Regions from separate parts of the Kitasatospora sp. NPDC088391 genome, predicted to be linked through region 4. Evidence: riboswitches for the same ligand, from Rfam matches in the RefSeq annotation. Region 4 holds a riboswitch; each other region holds the start of a gene.
The links. Region 4 has a riboswitch for cyclic di-AMP ahead of ACIQBJ_RS01795 (family 16 glycosylhydrolase). Riboswitches for the same ligand answer to the same signal wherever they lie in the genome.
Positions count from the first base shown of each region.

Region 1: another riboswitch for cyclic di-AMP. It lies ahead of ACIQBJ_RS19205 (transglycosylase family protein); the one in region 4 lies ahead of ACIQBJ_RS01795 (family 16 glycosylhydrolase).
Region 2: another riboswitch for cyclic di-AMP. It lies ahead of ACIQBJ_RS21645 (transglycosylase family protein); the one in region 4 lies ahead of ACIQBJ_RS01795 (family 16 glycosylhydrolase).
Region 3: another riboswitch for cyclic di-AMP. It lies ahead of ACIQBJ_RS00315 (transglycosylase family protein); the one in region 4 lies ahead of ACIQBJ_RS01795 (family 16 glycosylhydrolase).

Region 1 is NZ_JBIVNB010000005.1:585,158-589,898, forward strand. Features, by position in the region: gene ACIQBJ_RS19200 (hypothetical protein) at 54-242, opposite strand; gene ACIQBJ_RS19205 (transglycosylase family protein) at 408-1,640, opposite strand; cyclic di-AMP (ydaO/yuaA leader) riboswitch at 1,646-1,819, opposite strand; gene ACIQBJ_RS19210 (hypothetical protein) at 2,401-4,530, shown strand; gene ACIQBJ_RS19215 (hypothetical protein) at 4,711-4,741, opposite strand, start outside.
Region 2 is NZ_JBIVNB010000007.1:83,964-88,704, reverse strand. Features, by position in the region: gene eno (phosphopyruvate hydratase) at 1-902, opposite strand, end outside; gene ACIQBJ_RS21645 (transglycosylase family protein) at 1,119-1,814, opposite strand; cyclic di-AMP (ydaO/yuaA leader) riboswitch at 1,818-2,016, opposite strand; gene ACIQBJ_RS21640 (cytochrome P450) at 2,248-3,492, opposite strand; gene ACIQBJ_RS21635 (SDR family NAD(P)-dependent oxidoreductase) at 3,648-4,070, shown strand; gene ACIQBJ_RS21630 (MazG family protein) at 4,078-4,741, opposite strand, start outside.
Region 3 is NZ_JBIVNB010000001.1:71,238-75,978, forward strand. Features, by position in the region: gene ACIQBJ_RS00295 (MFS transporter) at 1-403, opposite strand, end outside; gene ACIQBJ_RS00300 (hypothetical protein) at 714-1,052, shown strand; gene ACIQBJ_RS00305 (hypothetical protein) at 1,074-1,820, opposite strand; gene ACIQBJ_RS00310 (Uma2 family endonuclease) at 1,988-2,554, opposite strand; cyclic di-AMP (ydaO/yuaA leader) riboswitch at 2,835-3,003, shown strand; gene ACIQBJ_RS00315 (transglycosylase family protein) at 3,007-4,197, shown strand; gene ACIQBJ_RS00320 (CapA family protein) at 4,220-4,741, opposite strand, start outside.
Region 4 is NZ_JBIVNB010000001.1:422,391-427,131, forward strand. Features, by position in the region: gene ACIQBJ_RS01780 (type 2 lanthipeptide synthetase LanM family protein) at 1-232, shown strand, start outside; gene ACIQBJ_RS01785 (SDR family NAD(P)-dependent oxidoreductase) at 269-1,000, opposite strand; gene ACIQBJ_RS01790 (LysR family transcriptional regulator) at 1,096-1,953, shown strand; gene ACIQBJ_RS01795 (family 16 glycosylhydrolase) at 1,950-3,035, opposite strand; cyclic di-AMP (ydaO/yuaA leader) riboswitch at 3,053-3,233, opposite strand; gene ACIQBJ_RS01800 (DoxX family protein) at 3,507-3,857, opposite strand; gene ACIQBJ_RS01805 (winged helix-turn-helix transcriptional regulator) at 3,953-4,393, shown strand.

The sequences.
Region 1 (4,741 bases), on a different contig from region 4:
TTCAGGATCTTGCGCCGTAATGCGGGGCCGGCCGCGCCGGTGCGCCCCGGGGCTCAGCCCTCCTCGACGGGCGCGGCGGGGCCGGTGAAGCGCTCGCCCCGGTGCGGGTTCCCGGTGCCGGCCCGGGTGGCCAGGTAGTCGCGGACGATCAGCTCGACCGCGTCCTGCGGGCTGCTCGCGCCGACCCGCATCATCACCTCCAGCGCGAGGTCCGCGTCGAGGGAGATGGTCAGCTTCGCCATGGGTGCGCTCCGGGGTCGGGCCGCCGCCGGACGGGCTCGGGCCCGGCGGGTCGTCCGGCCGAGCATAGGCCGCTGCCCCCGGAGCCGACCAGGGTCTCCGGGGGCAGCGGTGCCACGGGGGGGTGCCGTGCGCCGACGAAGGGTCGGGCGCGGCCGGGCGAGGGGTCAGACGCGGCCGGCGAAGTCCGGCGCCCAGTTGGCGATCGTCTCGGTGCGGACGCCGGAGCGCGGGTTCGCGGCCTCGACGTACTTGCCGTCGCCCAGGTAGATCGCCACGTGGTAGACGCCCGAGTTGGAGCCGTTGTTGGACCAGAACAGCAGGTCGCCGGCCTGCAGGTTGTTCAGCGAGACCCGGGTCGCGTAGTCGGCCTGGTCGGCGGCGACCCGCGGCAGGCTGATGCCGGCCTGGCGGAACGCGGCCTGGGTCAGGCCCGAGCAGTCCCAGCCGCCGTTGCCGGTGCCGCCGTAGATGTAGGCCTGGCCGAGCTTGCCGAGCGCGAAGTCGATCGCCGCGGCCTTGGAGCCGGTCGCCTTGACGGCGGTGCCGGTGGACGCCTTGGTCTCCTGCGCGGCGGGCTTCGCCGCGGCGGAGGTGCCCGGGGCGGACTTGGCCCGGTTCCAGGACGAGGACGGGGACTTGGTGGCGGGCGCCGACTGCTGGGCCGGGGCCTCGGCGACGGCGACGTTGCCGAGGGCCAGCTGCTGGCCCGGGTAGATCATGTCCGGGCCCTCGGTGAGGACGGACCGGTTCAGGTCGTACAGCGCCTGCCAGCCGCCGTCCACGTGCTCGCGCTGGGCGATGGTGGACAGCCAGTCGCCGGCCTGCACCGTGTAGCTGCCGGCCGAGGCGCTCGCGGCCTGCTGCTGGGGCTGCTGCTGGGCCTGCGGCTTGCTCTGGGTCCGGGACTGCTGCCAGCCGGAACCCGACTTCGGAGTCTCGGACTTCGGGGCCTGCGGCTTCGCGGCGTCGCCCGAGGACTGGGTGCCCGAGGACTTGGTGCCGCTCGGGGCGGAGGCGTCGACCTGCGGGGCGCCGCCGCCCTTGGTCAGGCCGGCCTGGATCGAGCACACCGGCCAGGCGCCGGGGCCCTGCGAGGCGAGCACCTTCTCGGCGACGGTGATCTGCTGGTCCTTGGAGGCCAGGTCGGCGCGCGAGGCGTACGCGGTGCCGCCGAACTCGGACCAGGTGGAGGCGGTGAACTGCAGGCCGCCGTAGAAGCCGTTGCCGGTGTTGATCGACCAGTCGCCGCTGGACTCGCACTGCGCGACCTTGTCCCAGGTGGAGACGGAGGCGGCGGAGGCGGTGTTGGCGGTCAGGCAGGGAACGGTGAGGCCGATGCCGACCACACCGGTGGTCGCGATCAGGCGGCGGGCGCGCTTGGCACTGATGGGCAGCATGAAGAAGCGTTCCTCTCCCACGCCTGCGAGGTGAGCTGTCGGATTCGGGCCGGAGCAGCCCGGCCGCGCGGCACCCGCAGGTGCGCACGGCTTCACCCCTAGCCCCGGGCCGGTCCGTTGGACCGTCCCCGGGCGACCTACCTGGTTCCCCCGCCCCTGCCGCGGTGCGTTTCGCATGAGCCGACCCACCCGGCGGCAGGACTCGGCGTTCCGGGAGGGCTGGGTCCGTGTGTCCACGAACGTGGGCAGGAGATTAAGCAGGTGGAAAGGGAATTCGCAAATGCCTGTGACGACCGTCACGGCGCGCGGAATTCACGATCAAGGAATTCCCGCCGAACTCGCAGATCTGCGAAGGGAGCTGGCCGGGCGTCAGGCAATTGGTGATCTTGTGCCCGTTTTGGGTGATTATGAGAATCGGTGGGTCGATATTCGGTTTCGATGGGTTTTGCTCCGGCTGATTCGGGCACTTGGTTCGCTTTGTCCGGCCCGGGTGGTGCCACCGGGGCGGCCCGGCCGAGGACGTCCGAATTCCGCCCACCGCATTCCCACGCGCCCGAATGCGCCCCGGGCGCGCCCCGCCCGCGCCGCCGCCCGCCCGGCGCCGCCACCGCCCGGCCGCCCGGACCGGGGTGTCGAACGGGAGACTGACGGTACGTCAGGATGCTTAAGCGAAACGGAAGACGCCGCTTCCCGGCCGGGATTCTGCCTATGCTGCCCCCGGACGAGTCGGAGTTCCCAGCGCCCCGGGAGGGCGGCGATCGTGGACCAGCGCGACAACGAACAGCAGGCGCCCCGCCGGCACCGGCGGCCGGTGGTCGAGCGGCGGCGGATGCTCACCTGGCTGGCGGTCGGGGCGGTGACGGCGGTCGGCGGCGGGGCGGTGCTGCGGCAGTCGCTCGCCGGGGCCGACGAGACCGCCGCCGGCCGGCCCCACCCCGGCGGCCCGCCGACCGGCCACCAGCACGGCACCGCCGCCCCGCCGCCCGCCTCCGCGAGCCCGCAGCCCACCGAGCCGCCCCCGCCGGTCGACCAGGGCGGCCGCAAGTGGTCCGACGCCAAGGGCTGGGGCGGCAAGGTCCCGGCCCCGGGCAGCGCGGTGCGGATCACCGACAAGGTGCTGCTCGACACCGACGCCCGGGTCGGCTCGCTGCTGGTTGAGGCCACCGGCTCGCTGGTCTTCGCCAAGGACCGCTCGCTCACCCTGGCCAGCTCCGGCAACGTCGAGGTGCGCGGCACCCTGGCGCTCGCCCCCGACGACGCCCACGCCCACACCCTGCTCTTCCCGGACGTCGACGAACGCCGCTTCAAGGGCGGCGGCATGACGGTCGTCGACAGCGACACCGGCCTGTGGGTCACCGGCCGGGGCTACCTGCGGCTGGACGGCGCCCCCCGCACCGCCTGGGTCCGGGCCGCCGCCGACCTGCGGGCCGGCGACGTCACGCTGAAGCTCGCCGCCGCCCCGGACGGCTGGCAGCCCGGCGACGAACTCGCCGTCACCCCGACCGCCGCGCCCGACACCGACGGCTTCTCCACCTCCTACGACCTGGTGACGGTCCAGCGGGTGGACGGCACCACCGTCACGCTCACCGCCCCGCTCAAGTACGCCCACCCCCGGGTCGCGGTCGGCGGCGGCCCCGCCTTCGGCGCCGAGGTGCTCAACCTGACCCGCAACGTCCGGGTCGAGGGCACCGAGCAGGGCCGGGCGCACGTCCACCTCACCTCCAGCCGCCCCGCCGACGTCCGGCACACCGCGATCCGCTGGATGGGCCCGCGCGCCAACGGCAAGGACAGCTGGAACGGCAAGCCCGTCACCGAGCCGGTGCTCGGCCGCTACGGGCTGCACTTCCACATGCTGCTGGACAGCTCGCGCGGCACCGAGGTCGAGGGCGTGGTGGTCCGCGACACCGGCAGCCACGCCTTCGTGCCGCACGCCGCGCACGGCATCACCTTCCGCGGCTGCATCTCCCACCAGACCTGGGAGGACGCCTACTGGTGGGACGGGCCGATCGACACCCGCACCCCGCAGGGCCCGTCCAACGACATCGCCTACCAGGGCTGCGTCGCCTCCCGCACCGTTTACGAGCCCAACCCGCGCGGCTACCGGCTGACCGGCTTCAGCCTCGGCGCGGGCACCGGCTCCTCGGCCCGGGACTGCGTGGCCGTCGGCGTCCAGGGCGCCACCGGCGCCTCCGGCTACGAGTGGCCGGAGACCAGCGAGGGCGTCTGGACCTTCGAGAACTGCCTGGCCCACAACAACCTCGAGAACGGCATCTTCGTCTGGCTCAACGCCGAGCACCACCACACCGTCAGCCGCTTCGTGGCCTACCACAACGGGGGCTGGGGCATCGAGCACGGCGCCTACCTGAACGACTTCGACTACAGCGCCTCGGTGCTGCACGGCAACGCCGCCGGCGGCATCGCCGTGCACGCGCTCGGCCGCGACAAGGGCACCGTCTTCGACGGCTTCCTGATCGACGCCGCCGGCCAGTCCGACTACGCGGTGGCCACCCTCAAGCACCAGCTCGACGGCGAGGCCGTCACGCTCAGCCGCAGCCGGCTGACCGGCTACCGCAAGGCCGGGGTGGCGTTCCGGGCCACCGACGACGGCAAGCCCGACGACATCGCCGTGCTCGACTGCGAGTTCGCCGGCACCGGCCCCGAGGTGTGGCTCGACCCGGAGTCACCCGCCCCCAAGCAGATCCTGTTCCGCCAGGCCGGCCGGACGCAGACCGTCTCGCTCACCAAGGGCAGCGGCGGGCAGGGCCTGGCCGGCACCCCCTGGAACGCCGCCACCGCCCCCGCGGACGCGCCCGGCCCGCCGCGCCCGGTCGCACTGCCCGCGCTCGCCTTCACCGCCGCCGCGCCGCGCACCGGGCGGGTCACCGGCTGACGCCCGCCCGGGGGCCGTGCCGCCCGCGGGCCGCCGCGCCCCGTCCGGGCCTGTCCGGGCCTGTCCGAGCCTGTCCGAGCCCGTCCGGGCCCGTCCACGCCCCCGTTCCGGCCCCGGACAGCGCGACGGGCGGGGGCGCGTCGATGCGCGGCCCCCGCCCGCGGCGGTCCTGGTGCGGCGTCAGCGCGCCGCGTGCGCCCCCGGGGTGCGC
Region 2 (4,741 bases), on a different contig from region 4:
ATCGCGTCGGTGATGGCCTTCCAGCCGTCCCAGTCCGACTCGTCCAGCGGGTCCTCGATGGAGACCAGCGGGTAGTCGGCGACCAGCTCGGCGTAGTACGCGATCAGGTCGGCGGAGGAGAGCGCCTTGCCCTCGAACCGGTAGGCGCCGTCCTTGAAGAACTCGGAGGCGGCGACGTCCAGGGCGAGCGCGACGTCCTTGCCCGGGGTGTAGCCGGCCTTCTTGATCGCCTCGGTGATGAGGTCGAGGGCCTCGCGGTTGGAGTCCAGGTTCGGGGCGAAGCCGCCCTCGTCGCCCAGGCCGGTGGAGAGGCCGCGCTCCTTCAGCACGCCCTTGAGCGTGTGGTAGACCTCGACGCCCCAGCGGACGGCCTCGGAGAAGGACTCCGCGCCGATCGGGGCGATCATGAACTCCTGGATGTCGACGTTGGAGTCCGCGTGCGAGCCGCCGTTGAGGATGTTCATCATCGGGACGGGCAGCACGTGGGCGTTCGGGCCGCCCAGGTAGCGGAACAGCGGCAGGTCGCTGGCCTCGGAGGCGGCGTGCGCCACGGCGAGCGAGACGCCGAGGATGGCGTTGGCGCCGAGCGAGGACTTGTCCGGGGTGGCGTCCAGGTCGAGCATGGCCTGGTCGATGAGGCGCTGCTCGGTGGCGTCGTAGCCGACCAGCTCGGGGCCGATCTGCTCGATCACGGCGAGGACGGCCTTCTCGACGCCCTTGCCGAAGTAGCGGTTCTTGTCGCCGTCGCGGAGCTCCAGGGCCTCGAAGGCGCCGGTGGAGGCACCCGACGGGACGGCCGCGCGACCGGTGCTGCCGTCGTCGAGACCGACCTCGACCTCGACCGTGGGGTTGCCGCGGGAGTCGAGGATCTCACGGGCTACGACGACATCAATGGACGGCACGAGGCATCTCCTAGCGGAAGCGGATGTGTGGTCGTTACGACCTGAGCCTAGCCGCACACCGCTCCCCGGCCACGTCCGGCCGGGCCCCGTCTCACGGTGTGGCCCGGCTACTCACCGGTAGTTCACCTGAATGCCGACCGCCCCGCCGCCCCGGGCGGCGCGAACTGCGCCGCGCGCGCCCGGAGTGGACGGAGCGTCAGCCGGGAGCCGGCGGGGTCAGAGCGCGAGCAGCTGTCCGGGCTCGATCAGGTCGGGGTCGGCGCCGATCACCGCGCGGTTCGCCGCGTACAGCCACTCCCAGCCGCCGGCCAGGTTCCGCGCGGTGGCGATCCCGGAGAGCGTGTCGCCGTCCTGGACGGTGTAGCCGCCACCGGCGGGCGCGGCCTGCGGGGCGGCGGCCTGCGGCGCGGGCGTCTGCGCGGGGGCGGGCGCGGCCGGCTCGGCGGCGGCGGGCCTGGCGGGCGCGGCGGGCTTGGCGGGCCGCGGGGCGGCCGGGCGCTCCTGCGCGCGGGAGGCGGCGTCGGCGGGGGCGCCGCCCCTGACGAGGCCGGCGCGCTTGGAGCAGACCGGCCAGGCGCCGGGGCCCTGCGCGGCGAGCACCCGTTCGGCCACCGCGATCTGCTGGGCGCGGCCGGCCTGGTCGGCGCGGGGCGCGTACTGGGCGCCACCGAAGGAGCGCCAGGTGGAGGAGGTGAACTGCAGGCCGCCGTAGAACCCGTTTCCGGTGTTGATGTTCCAGTCGCCGCCGCTCTCGCACTGGGCCACCCGGTCCCAGACGTCGCTCGGTGCGGCTGCCGCCTGGGTGGCGGCGAGCAGGGGCAGGGCCAGGCCGATCGAAGCGACGCCGGCGGCGGCGACGAACTTCTCGGCCTTGGTACTACGGCGGTGGCGACCGTTGGAGGAGAACAGCACGGGACTTCCTCTCCGCACGCCTGCGGGGTGAGCTGTCGGGTTCGGACCGGGAGGCTGGCCCGGCCGCCGGCGGGACCGGACGCGGTCGCGTCCGCTCCCCGGCGGCTTCACCCCAAGCCGTTGGGACGACGGCGTTCACACTGGTTCCCCCACTCCTGTCCGGTACCTGTTCGGTGGCCCGGGGACGCGGCGGACAGGACTCGGCGTGCCGCGTTCGGGGCCCACGGCTGCGGGCAGTTCGGAGACTAGGCAGAGCTGACGGGGGATCACAAGCTCATATCACCGCAATCACGCCGAAATTACGCACCCTCACTTCTCGTGCACAAAACATCCTCATATGTCCGGGTTTGTCCATGGTGCGGATGCGGAATGCGCCCCGGCCGGACGCGCCGCCGACCCAAGGGGGCGGCGGCCTGGGGCCGCTGAAACGGCGTCAGCGGGGCGCGAAGGAGACCGGGAGGTCGCGCAACCCGCGCATGATCAGTCCGCCCCGCCAGCGCAGCTCGGCCGGATCCGCCGCCAACCGGAGGTCCGGCAGCCTGGTCAGGAGGCTGCCGATCGCCCGCTGCCCCTCCAGCCGGGCCAGCGGGGCGCCGATGCAGTAATGGATGCCGTGTCCGAAACCGAGGTGCGGATTGTCCGAACGCGCCAGGTCGAGGGTGTTCTCGGCCGCGAACCTCGCCGGGTCGCGGTCCGCCGCGGCCAGCACCACCAGCACCGGGTCGCCGACCGGGATCTCGACCCCGCCGATGCTCAGCGGCGCGGTGGCGAACCGCCAGGTGGCCAGCTCCACCGGGCCGTCGTAGCGCAGCAGTTCCTCGACGCCGGTCTCCAGCAGGGCCGACTCGCCGCGCCCCAGCGACTCCTGGAGCAGGGTGCGCTGCCCCGGGTTCCGCAGAAGCGCGTACATGCCGTTGCCGATGAGATTAATAGTCGTTTCGAAGCCGGCGAACAAGAGGATGAAGGCCATCGCCGCGGCCTCGTTCTCGGTCAGGTGCTCGCCGTGGTCGCTCGCCCGGATCAGGCCGGAGATCAGGTCGTCGCCGAGGTCGGCCCGCTTGCGGTGGATCAGGTCGGCCAGGTAGCCACGGATCTGCTTGACCGCGCGGCCGACCCCGCCGCGCTTCCCGCCCGTGTGTCGGATCATCATGCCCGCCCAGTCGCGCAGGTCGTCCTGGTCCTCCGGCGGCACGCCGAGCAGGTCGCAGATCGCGTAGATGGGGAGCGGGAAGGCGAACTCGTGGATCAGGTCGGCCTCGCCGCGCCCGGCGAAGGAGTCGATCAGCCGGTCGGTGAGCTGCTGCACCCGCGGTTCGAACTCGGCGACCCGGCGCGGGGTGAACGCCTTCGACACCAGGCGGCGCAGCCGGGTGTGGTCCGGCGGGTCGATGTTCAGCAGGTGGGTCATCAGGTCGGCCTGCCGCTCCCCCGGGATGCCGACCCGGCCGGTGCGGTGCGCCTGCTCGCTGTGGTGCGCCGGGTTCTTGGAGAGCCGGGCGTCCGCGAGCGCCTGCCGGGCGTCCGCGTACCGGGTGACCAGCCAGGCGTCGACCCCGCTCGGCAGGGTGGTGCGGTGCACCGGGGCGTACTCCCGCAGCCAGGCGTACGCCGGGTACGGGTCGGCGGCGAACTCCCAGGTGAAGAGTGGCGGACGGGTGTCATGGGGCTGGTCTGGCATGTCTTGACCGTATCGGGAAGCGCCGCCGCGTGAGTCTGGTCACCTGGTGGGTATTCCCTGTTGCGGAGCGTCGGGGCGCGCCTACGATCCTCCGATAACCACAGTGGGTGGCGTGCGGGCTGCCCACGGGTTCGCTCTGTGAAGGGAGCAGACCAATGCGAGTAGCCGGTGCAGTGGTGGTCATCGCGGTGCTCGACGGAGGATCGGGGGCCGACCTGGCCCGCAGGTTCTCCGCCGCCGGCGCCGCCGGTCTGCTGATCGCCGACGTGCGCCCCGGTGCCGCCGAGGACCTCGCCGCCGAACTCGACCGCCCCGGCTGCCCGGTGGTCGGCGTCTCCGGCGACATCCACCACCCCGCGGACATCGCCGCCCTGGTGGACACCGCCGTCAAGCACCTCGGCCCGATCGACCTGTTCGCGGTGACCGGGCCGGACGGCGAGCGGATCGTCCAGCTCGCCGACCTGCCCCGCCACCTCGACCCGCTGGCCGAACTGCTCGCCCTGGTCGGCGAGGCGATCGGCGAGGTCGTCGTGCCGCTCCAGCGCCGCCCCGTCCAGGACGTCCCGCTGGCGGGCTGACCGGCCGTCAGCCCGCGTCCGACAGACCTTCGGCCGCCCGGACCGCCGACCGGTAGCGCCGGGCCGCCGCCCGCAGCGCCGCGTCCACGTCCACGCCCCGGTCGTGGGCGCGCTGCGCGACCGCCAGCAGCAGCTCCCCCGCCGACTCCGCGGTGAGTTCGGCGGGCAGCGCGTAGGCCGCGTCCGGCACGCCGGTGAAGTCCGCCCGGCGCACCCGGGACACCAGCTTCGCCGCGTACGCCAGCGCGGGCAGGCCCGCCGGGACGCCGTCCAGCACCGATTCGCGCTGCTTCTCCGCGGCCTTCAGCTGCTCCCAGTTGGCCTCGGTCTCGGCCGAGCCGGTGACGCTGACGTCGCCGAACACGTGCGGGTGGCGGTACATCAGCTTCTCGACGATGTCGCCGGCCACGTCGTCGACCGAGAACGGGTCCTCGGCGTGCTCCTCGGCGATCCGGGAGTGGAAGAACACCTGGAGCAGCACGTCGCCGAGCTCCTCGCGCAGGGTGGGCCGGTCGCCCTCCTCGATCGCCTCGACGAGTTCGAACGACTCCTCGACCAGGTACTTCACCAGGCTCTCGTGGGTCTGCTCGGCGTCCCAGGGGCAGCCGCCGGGCGAGCGCAGCCGGTCCATCACCGCGACCAGGTCGAGCAGCCGGGCGCCCGGCAGGTCG
Region 3 (4,741 bases), 350 kb from region 4:
CCAGCAGGGGCAGCAGGCCCATCGAGGCGGGCAGGAAGAAAGCCTCGGCGAGGCCGAACACGGCGGTCAGCGCCGCCATCGTCCAGACCCCGGCGTGGCCGGTGAGCAGCAGCACGGCGAGGACCGCCTGCACCACGCACCGCACGACGTCCGAGGCCAGCATGATCCACTGGCGGGGCAGCCGGTCCGCCCAGACGCCGCCGATCAGGGTGAACACCAGCAGGGGTATCAGCCCGGCCGAGACCACCAGCCCGACGTCGGCGGCCGAGCCGCCGATCGACACCACCGCGAACGGCAGCGCGACGAACGTCACCCGGTCGCCGAGCACCGACAACGACTGCCCGACGAACAGCCGGGCGAACTGCCGCTCGGCCCGGAGCACCTCCGGCACCAGCCCAGCCATGGACAACCTCCGTACACCACTGGTCACATCGAGCACCGCGATGCTAGAAGCTCCGACCACCCCTTGTCGCGTGATTTATCCGCAACGCCGTCAATGCCCGTTTTCCGGCGGCCCCGCGGGCCGGTCGCCCTTCCCCCCGAGCGGTCTGACGCACCGTCGGCGCACGGCACCGTCGCGCCCTCGGCGCACTCCCGTTACACCGTCACAGTCCGGGAACGGACGGCATCCTTCCCCTGTCCCGGGGCATCCGACCGCTGTCACAGTGAACCGGTCGCGGGCCGCGTGGGCCGGCGGGAACGGGGTCGAACCGATGAGAACACGTCTGGCCGCAGTACTGCTCGCCCTGACCCTGGCGGGCGGCACCACCGCCCTGGCCGCCGGCCCGGCCGCGGCCGCAGCGCGCCCCACCACGGTCACGGCCGCGGTCGCCGCCGGCACCGGCCAGCAGGCCCCGGCGGCGGGCGCCCAGGCCCAGGGCAGCACCGGGCAGCGGGAGCAGGCCCCGGTCCACCTCGCCAAGAGCAAGGACAAGAAAAAGAAGAAGAAGTCCAAGGGCGGCCTGATCGGCCTGATCCTCCTGGTGGTCGTGGTCGTCGCGGTGGTCGCCCTGGTGATCTGGCTGGTCCGCCGCAACAGCCGCCGCCCCTGACCACGGGCGCGCGCCCCCCGGTCAGCCCTTGAAGACCTGGTCCGCGGGCGGCGCGGCGGCTTCGACCTTCTGGTCGAAGCCGGTGAAGGTGAGCACCATCCGCCCCGCCCCGCTGTCCGCGGACAGCACCCGCGGGCTGCCCTCGGCAGCGATGGCGTACGTCACCGGTGTGCCGTCCTCGTCGGTCATCGTCACGAGGACGGCCGCGACCCCGCCGACCTGCCGGGTGCCCGCCTTGGCGAGGTCCCGGCCGGCGGTGCCGTCGGTGTTCAGGCCGACCTGCTTCTGGACCGCCATGCCGAGGTCGCAGAAGGAGACGAAGCTCTTGGGGTTGTTGTAGTTGTCCGCCGGGAGCCGGAGCCACTTGCCGGCCGCCGCCGCGGGGGCGGTCTGCGGGGCCGCCTTCACCAGGTCCGCGTCGGGCTTCAGCCACACCTCCGCACCGGCCCGGAGGATCTCTGCCGAGCCCTTGCCCTCGCTGCGGTAACTACCCGCGCAGCCCCGGGCGCTGTCCCCGGCGAACGTACCGGTGAGCGCACCCTCGGGGTGCCCCGGCATGGAAACCGTGTACGTCGTGCTCATCAACTGCTCACCGGCGGCCCGCGTCCGGGCCACGATCTCCCCCGCCGACAGGTCCTGCAGCGCGACCGCGGCGGACGCCGGGGCCGCCGGGGCAGCGCTCTTGTCCGGCTTCCCTCCGGACCCGCAGGCCGTCAGGCCCGACAGCCCGATCCCGACCAGCACGATCACGGCCGGCGGTCTCACCACGCGCACAACAACCTCCACAGTTCGTACAACCGTCGAGTGCGCAAGTCTGCCAGCACGCCGAAATCGTCCACCGCACCAGCTCCGACCTGGTTGTCCGACGGCCGCGCCCAGCCCCACCGCGTCCCGCGAACCCACCGACGCCGGCACGACCACCTGAGCCCCGCACCTCAGAACCGGCCGGTGTCGATCTCCAGGTCGAACGGCGCGGGCAACCGGACACCCCGCCCGAACGGATGCGGCCCGTCGACCTCCTCGTACCCCAGCCGCCCGGGCCCGGAGAAGACGGTGCACTCCCGCAACTGGCGATCCACCAGCAGGTAGACCGGTGCTCCGTACTGGCCGTACCGCCGCCGCTTGACCGTCCGGTCGGTCTCCCCGTTCGACGGCGAGGTGACCTCGACCACCAGCAGAGTCTGGTCCGGCAGGAGTGCCCCTTCGGTCTTCGCCGCCAACTCGGCCGGAACCACCGCCAGATCGGGAATGAACCAGTTCTCACTCCCGGGCAGGTCGAGGTTCCCCGAACCGGAGACCAGCCCCAACTCCTCCAGCCGCGGCGCGATCTGCCGACGCACCGCCTCGACGGCGCTCCCGCGCGCCCAGGACACCGACACAGGGGTGATGACCCCCTCGACGAGCTCCGTACGGTCCCAGGCGACGTGCTGGACCGCGTACTTCAGGGCCTGCTCCGGGTCGGCGACGTGGTAGTCCCGGGGGACGTGGGCTGCCGCACTCATCGCGCACCTCCGCTGCTCCGCTCCCTCCGATTCTCTTCCCCGGCCGTCGGCCCCGGTCACGCCGTCCGGGAAGTTCACCGTTTCGGGTCGGACCCGTGGCGCGGCTCCGTGCCGACGAGGCGTCAACAGGTCGTTCACACACCGGCCGGGCCAGGGCGTGACGGTTGCGTGATGTCAGCGCGACGCGCTTGTGATTGACGCGTTCGAGTGAATAGGGTTCCTCCCAGCCCGCACCGTCGGGCCCCGCGCGCGGACACGCCGAGCCCTGTCCACCGTGCTGCCGGGTCGACCACCACAACCCTTGGACAGGGGTGGGGGAACCAGGTTTGTTGCCGTCCCCGCGGCTCGGGGTGAAGTCGTCCGCACCGGTTCCGTCCGGCGCGCGGCGGCCGGACCTCCCTCCCGGTCCGAACCCGACAGCTCACCTCGCAGGCGTACGGAGAGGATCTCGCATGCTCTTCACGGGTTCGGGGCGCCACCGCCGGCAGAGCCAGGCGGAGAAGGCGGCCGAGCGCGCGATCGCCGCGGCCGGCGTGGCCGGTATCGGCATCGCCCTGCCGCTGCTCGCGGCCACCGGCGCGCACGCCGCGCCCAGCGCGGTCTGGGACCGGGTCGCCGACTGCGAAAGCGGCGGCAACTGGGGCGCGGACCAGGGCAACGGCCTGTACGGCGGCCTCCAGATCAACGCGCAGCGCTGGGCCGACTACGGCGGCACGTCCTACGCGCCGCTGCCGAGCACGGCCAGCCGCAGCCAGCAGATCGCCGTCGCCGAGCGCATCCTCGCCACCGAGGGCCCGTCGCCCTGGTCGGCCTGCGCCGACGGCGCGGGCCTGGACGTGGTCTCCGCGCCGGGCGTGGTGGACGACAACGACTCGGCGGACGAGACGGGTTCGCTGCGCGGGGCCCGGGGTGCCGCCGCCGTGAACACGGCCGCGGACGGCACGGTGCCGGGCAAGGCGGGCGCGCCGGTCTTCTCCGGCCTGCCGGGCTACGACCCGGTGTACAAGGTGTACTGGTACGAGAAGAACGGCGGCTGGTTCTGGACCGGCCACCAGAGCCTGTACGAGCGCTACATGCAGCTGACGCACCCTCAGCCGGTCGCGCCCTCCGCCACGCCGTCGCCGATCGTCCCGGTCGCCCCGGTCACCCCGGTGGCCCCGACCGACCCGACCGACCCGACCGGCACGCCGACCGCGCCGGTCTCCCCCACCGTCCCGGCCGACCCGAGCGCCCCGGCGCTCCCCGGCCTGCCGGTGGCCCCGACCGACCCGACCGGTACGCCGAGCCCGACGGCCCCGAGCACGGACGCCCCCGGGAACGGCGGCACCCCGGCCGCACCGTCCGACGCGCCGTCCGGCACCCCGTCCCCGGACGCCGGGGCCGCCGCCCCGGCGAGCACCGCCCCGGCGGCCCCGGCCCAGTCCCAGCCCGCGGCCCCCGCCCCGGCGGAGGCCGCGGCGCAGCCGAGCACCGCCCCCGCGCCCGCCGCGCCGTACACGGTGGGCCCGGGCGACACCCTGATCGGGATCGCCAAGAGCCACCAGGTGGACGGCGGCTGGTCCGAGCTCTACCGGACCAACCAGCAGCTGGTGGGCGAGGACCCGGACCTGATCAAGCCCGGCCAGGTGCTGAAGCTGGGCTGACGCCCTCGCGGACCGGCCGCCGTCACCCGGGGACGGCGGCCAGTCCGGTGCAGCCGCGCAGGCCGTCCCGCCGTTGCAGGGCGGCCTTCGCCGCGTCCCCGGTCTGCGGGACGGGGACGCCCCGGCCGTCGATGTGCGCGGGGGTGAAGGTCTCGCCGGTGACCTTGCCCTCGCGGGTGACGGTGAGGGTGGCGACGCCGGTCTCGTCGGAGGCGGTGTAGTCGGAGGTGCCGTACCAGAGGAAGTTGCCGTAGCCGTACGCCACGTAGGTGTTCCCGAGCATGCCGGAGCCGAGCATGGTGTGGGCGTGGGTGCCGACCACGGCGGTCGCGCCGGCGGCGGCGACCTTCTTGGCGATCCTGGTCTGGGCGGCGGTCGGGCAGGTCTTGCCCTCGTCGCCCCAGTGCAGGTAGACGAGGACCACCGGGGCCTGGGCCTTGGCGGCGGTGACGGCGCGCACCAGTGCGGCCTCGTCGAGGGCGGAGGCGATGCCGGGCTTGCGGTCGCCGGCCCGCCACTTCTGGTTGGTGAGGTCCTCGATCTG
Region 4 (4,741 bases):
CCCGCCGTCCCCGCCCCTGCCGTCCCCGCCCCCGCACCTGCCGGCGGCCCGACGCCTGGTCGCCGAGGTCGAGCGGGACGGTCCGCGCTGCGGCACCCCGGGGGCCGTTCCGGTGCCCGGGCTGCTGGTGGGGCTGGCGGGGGTCGGGCACACCCTGCTGCACCTGGCCTGCCCGGAACAGGTCCCTTCCGTGCTCCTGCTGCGGGCACCGGCCCGTCCGTCGACTCCCTGACCGATCAACGGAGTCGACCACATCTCGGCAGCCGCCTCACCAGGGCACGATCCCGGCGTCGTCGAAGAACCGGCCGGTCGGGCCGTCGTCGGGCAGGGTCGCCAGCCGGACGGCGATCGCCGCGCCCTGGGCGGGGGTGCGCACGCCGCGGAAACCGTTGAGGTCGGTCGCCACGTAGCCGGGGCAGCAGGCGTTGATCAGGATGTTCGTGCCGCTCAACTCCCGGGTGTACTGCAGCGTCACGGCGTTCAGGAAGGTCTTCGACGGCGCGTACGCCACGGCCACCGGGCCCGCCGTCCGGTCCGGGTCGGGCCCCGACTGCCGGGCCAGCGAGCCGACACTGCTCGACATGTTGACGATCCGGGGCGAGGCGGAGCGGCGCAGCAGCGGCAGCATCGCGTTGGTGACCCGGATGACGCCGATCACGTTGGTCTCCACGACCGCCCGGACGGTGGCGGGGTCGACGCCGGTGGGCTGCTGCGGCATCTCCCCGGCGACGGCCGCGTTGTTGACCAGCACGTCGAGGCCCCCGGCCCGGTCCTCGACCAGCCGGGCGGCGGCGGCCGCGCTCGCGTCGTCGGTGACGTCCAGCGGCACGCCGAAGGCGTCGATCCCGGCCGCGCGCAGCCGCTCCACCGCGTCCGCGCGGCGCCGGTCGTCGCGCGCGCCGACGCCGATGCTCCAGCCGAGGGCGCCCAGGCCCGCGGCGATCTCGTGGCCGATGCCCTTGTTCGCGCCGGTGACCAGCGCAATCGTTCGCTCGCTCATGGGGATCATGCTGCCCCCGGCCGCTGCGGGGCGTCCAAGACCGATCGGGTGGGCACCGATACCGTCGGGGTATCGGTGCGGGGTACCGTGGTCGGATGGAGACCCGGGAGCTGCGCTACTTCGTCGCCGTCGCCGAGGAGTTGCACTTCGGGCGGGCCGCGCAACGGCTCGGGATCTCGCAGCCGCCGCTGTCGCGGGCGATCCAGCAGCTCGAACGACGGCTCGGGGCCGCGCTGTTCGACCGGACGGGCCGCACCGTCACGCTGACCGGGGCCGGGTCGGTGCTGCTGGCCGAGGGCCGGGCGGCGCTCGACGCGGTCGACGCCGCCGAGCGGCGGACCAGGCGCGCCGCCCGCTCCGCGACCGGCGGTCCCGGCCTGGTCCTGGTCACCAAGGCGAGCGCGTCCAGCGAACTGCTGGCGGGGCTGCTCGCCGCGTACGCCGCCGAACCCGGCGCGGTCCCCGTCGACGTCATCCTGTGCGGCCCGGGCGAGCAGGAGCGGCTGCTGCGCGAGGGCCGGGCCGACGTGGCGCTGCTGCACCGGCCGTTCGACCCGGCGGCCGGACTCCGCGCCGAGGAACTCGGCACGGAGGGCCAGGTGGCGATCCTGCCCGCCGGGCACCCGCTCACCGCCCGGCCCCGGCTGCGGATGGCCGACCTCGCCGACCTTCCGGGCCTGCCGCTGCCCCGCTGGCCCCGCCCCGACGGCAGCTACCCGCCCGGCCCCGGCCCGGAGGTCCGCGACCACGCGCAGCTGCTCCAGCTCGTCGCCCTCGGCCGGGCCTGCGCGGTCTCGCCGGAGTCGTCCCGCACCCACCTGCACGGCGGCCTCGCCGCCGTCCCCCTCCTGGACGCCCCGCAGGTCACCACCGTGATCGCCTGGCCCCCGCACAGCCGCTCGGGGGCCGTCGCCGACCTCGTCCGGACCGCGACCCGCCTCCGGTGGGCCTAACCCGCCTTCCAGAAACGGACCGAGTCGATCGCGATGTCGGCCGAGGAGCCGACCGCCGGGGCGGCGCCGCCGAGTGAGGTCTCGGACTGCAGCACCCAGTGCATCGGGGTGTTCGGCACCCGCGAGGTGGAGTGGCCGACCAGCTTGCCGTCCAGGTAGAACTTCAGGTCGTTCGCCTGCCACTCGATCCGGCTGACGTGCCGGGCCCCGGCCACCGGGACACCGGTGTCGTACGCGTCCTGGTCGCCGCCGGACGTCGCGCCCTGGCGGTGCACGAACGCGCCGACGTCGCCGCACAGGTCGCCCTCGGGGAAGTCGACCTCACCGTCGCGCGGCCAGGTGTAGGAGTCCGGCCAGAGCAGCCACGCCACCTTGTACCCGGTCGCGCAGGTCGCCTTCCAGGTGACCTCGTAGGTGCCGTAGGTGGTGTTCTGCGGCAGCTTCGGCGTGGGAGCGGCCACCCAGGTGCCGGCGGCGTCCCGGTTGAGGTGGATGTTCAGCTGCCCGTCGGCGATCGACAGCGTCCGGGCCGGGTCGTACGTGCCGTTCTTCGAGGTGTCCTGCCAACCGGACGGGTACGCCCACCACTTGGCGTCCACCGCGGCCGGCAGCCCGGTGCAGTGGCTGGTCTGCAGCGGCCCGTCGGCGCGGCAGCCGGTCCAACTGCCGAGCGGCACCGAGGCGGAATCGAAGTCGTCCTGCCAGGTCGGCGCGGTGCCGGTCGGCGCGGGCGAGGTGGGCGAGGCGGTGGGCCGGGCGGTGGGCGTCGGGCTCACGAACGGCGAACCGGTCGGCAGCGGGGTCGCGGTCGGCGTCGGGTCGGGCGCCGCCGTGGTGGCGGCCGCGGTCGGGCTCGGGGCGCCCGGCGGGACGGTCGGCGTCGCGGACGGGGCCGCCGGGGTCGTCGGCAGCGGGGCGCCGGTGGCGGACGGCGCGGCGGTCGCCCAGCCGCGGTGCTTGGCCGGGCGGTGCTGCCCGGCGGCGTCGGCGGTGTCGGGGCCGGTCAGGGCGAACGTGGCGACGGCCAGGCCGGTCACGGCGGTCGCGGCGGCGACCCTGGCGGTCGTGGCAGGAAGGCGCATGGTGGGGGTCCTCGGCGACGCCTGCGAGGTGAGCTGTCGGGTTCGGGCCGCGCGAGTGGCCCGGCCGTCCGTGGAACGGCTTCACCCCGAGCCGCGACCACCCACGGGCACGCGGGGGCCGGGCGTACTGACCTGGTTCCCCCGCTCCCGTCCGCTCACTCTCTCGGTCTGCCGCTGCCGGGTGGACGGGACTCGGCGTCCCGGCGGCGGTGCCCACGGCTCGGCGGGCGTTGGAGCAGGCTAGCTTCCCGACGTGTATAAGACAATTATCGGCCCGCTCCCCTGCTCCCCGCTCCCCCGGACCGCCGACCAGGGCGGTGCGCCAGTGCTCCGACCGCAGATCGTGATCTTCATGGCCCCGGGCCGCTTGTCGCTGCCAGCGGCCGCTGCGAGCAGGGCTGCGGACAGTCTTCGGCTCTCGTCCCGGGCCAAGGGTCGACGTTGTGACCCACGGCCACCGGCCGTCCGCCGTCAGAGGGTGGCCGCACGCAGCACGATCAGGGCCACGGAGGCCAGGGCGAGGACCACCGCCGGGGACGCGCCCTTGCGGTCGCCGACGCGCAGGTGGAAGGCGACCGCACCGGCGAAATAGAGCGTCAGGCCGATCGCGGCGGCGATTCCGACGGGCCCCCACCGGAGTCCGGCGATCGCACCGGCCGCGCCCGCGATCTGGGCGCAGATCAGGAAAGCCATCATGCGCCGCGGGACTCCGAGGGTGGACATCTGCTCGGTGATGTGACGCGTCCTCAGCGACTTGGCCCCGGCCGATACCAGGAGGAGCGCCGACATGAACACGGTGACGACGGCGAGGGAGACGAACATGGCTGGAACCTCAATCGTGCGAGAGGCGAACAAGGGGCGTGCGCACCTCAATGACGATAGGGGGCCGTCAGGTACCTCCAGGTAACCTTCGGGGCATGAGCCTGCGACCCGGAATCGCCTTCCTCGCCGACTGTCCCGCTCTCCTGGCCATGGAGATCATCGCCAGCAAGTGGTCCATGGTCACGCTCTTCGCACTGACCGACGGCCCTTTGCGCCACGGCGAGTTGGTCGAGCTGAGCGGTGGCATTTCGCGCAAGGTCCTGACCCAGACGTTGCGTCGGCTCCAGGCCAACGGGCTGGTCGAACGGCACGCGTACGCCGAGGCGCCGCCGCGGGTGGAGTACGGCCTGACCGATCTCGGGCGAACCCTGGAGGAGCCCATCAGGATGCTCACCGCGTGGGCGCGGGAGAACGGCGAGGCGGTCGTCACCTTCCGGGAGGCGGCCGAGGCGGCCGAGGCGGCCAGGTCCGTCGAGGCGGATCGGGCGACCCCGGCGAAGACCCCTCCTGTCGCCGAGGACCCGGGCCGTTCCTGAGCGACAGAAGGGGCCGAACCTGGAAGACCCCGCCGTCGCCCCGCCATCAACTCGGTCTTCCGGAACAGCGGTCAAGAACGGCGGTCGGAGTACCGGTCCCCGGAGGACCCCGGAAGAAAATGCTCTCCGGATTCCCCTCCGCCGAACAGGCGACCGTGCAGCAGCCCGACCCGCTGCCGAAAGGCGCGAATTCGACAGCGCCACCGGAGCCCGCCCAGACCCGCCGGATCGCCTCCGGCGTGGGGCGGAACGCCTGTTCCTCCAGAAAACCGCTCTCCGGCGGATCGCCCGGCGATTCGTAGCCCTCCGCCCGTGGCTCCGCTCGGCGTCGTCCTGGCACGAGTGCTC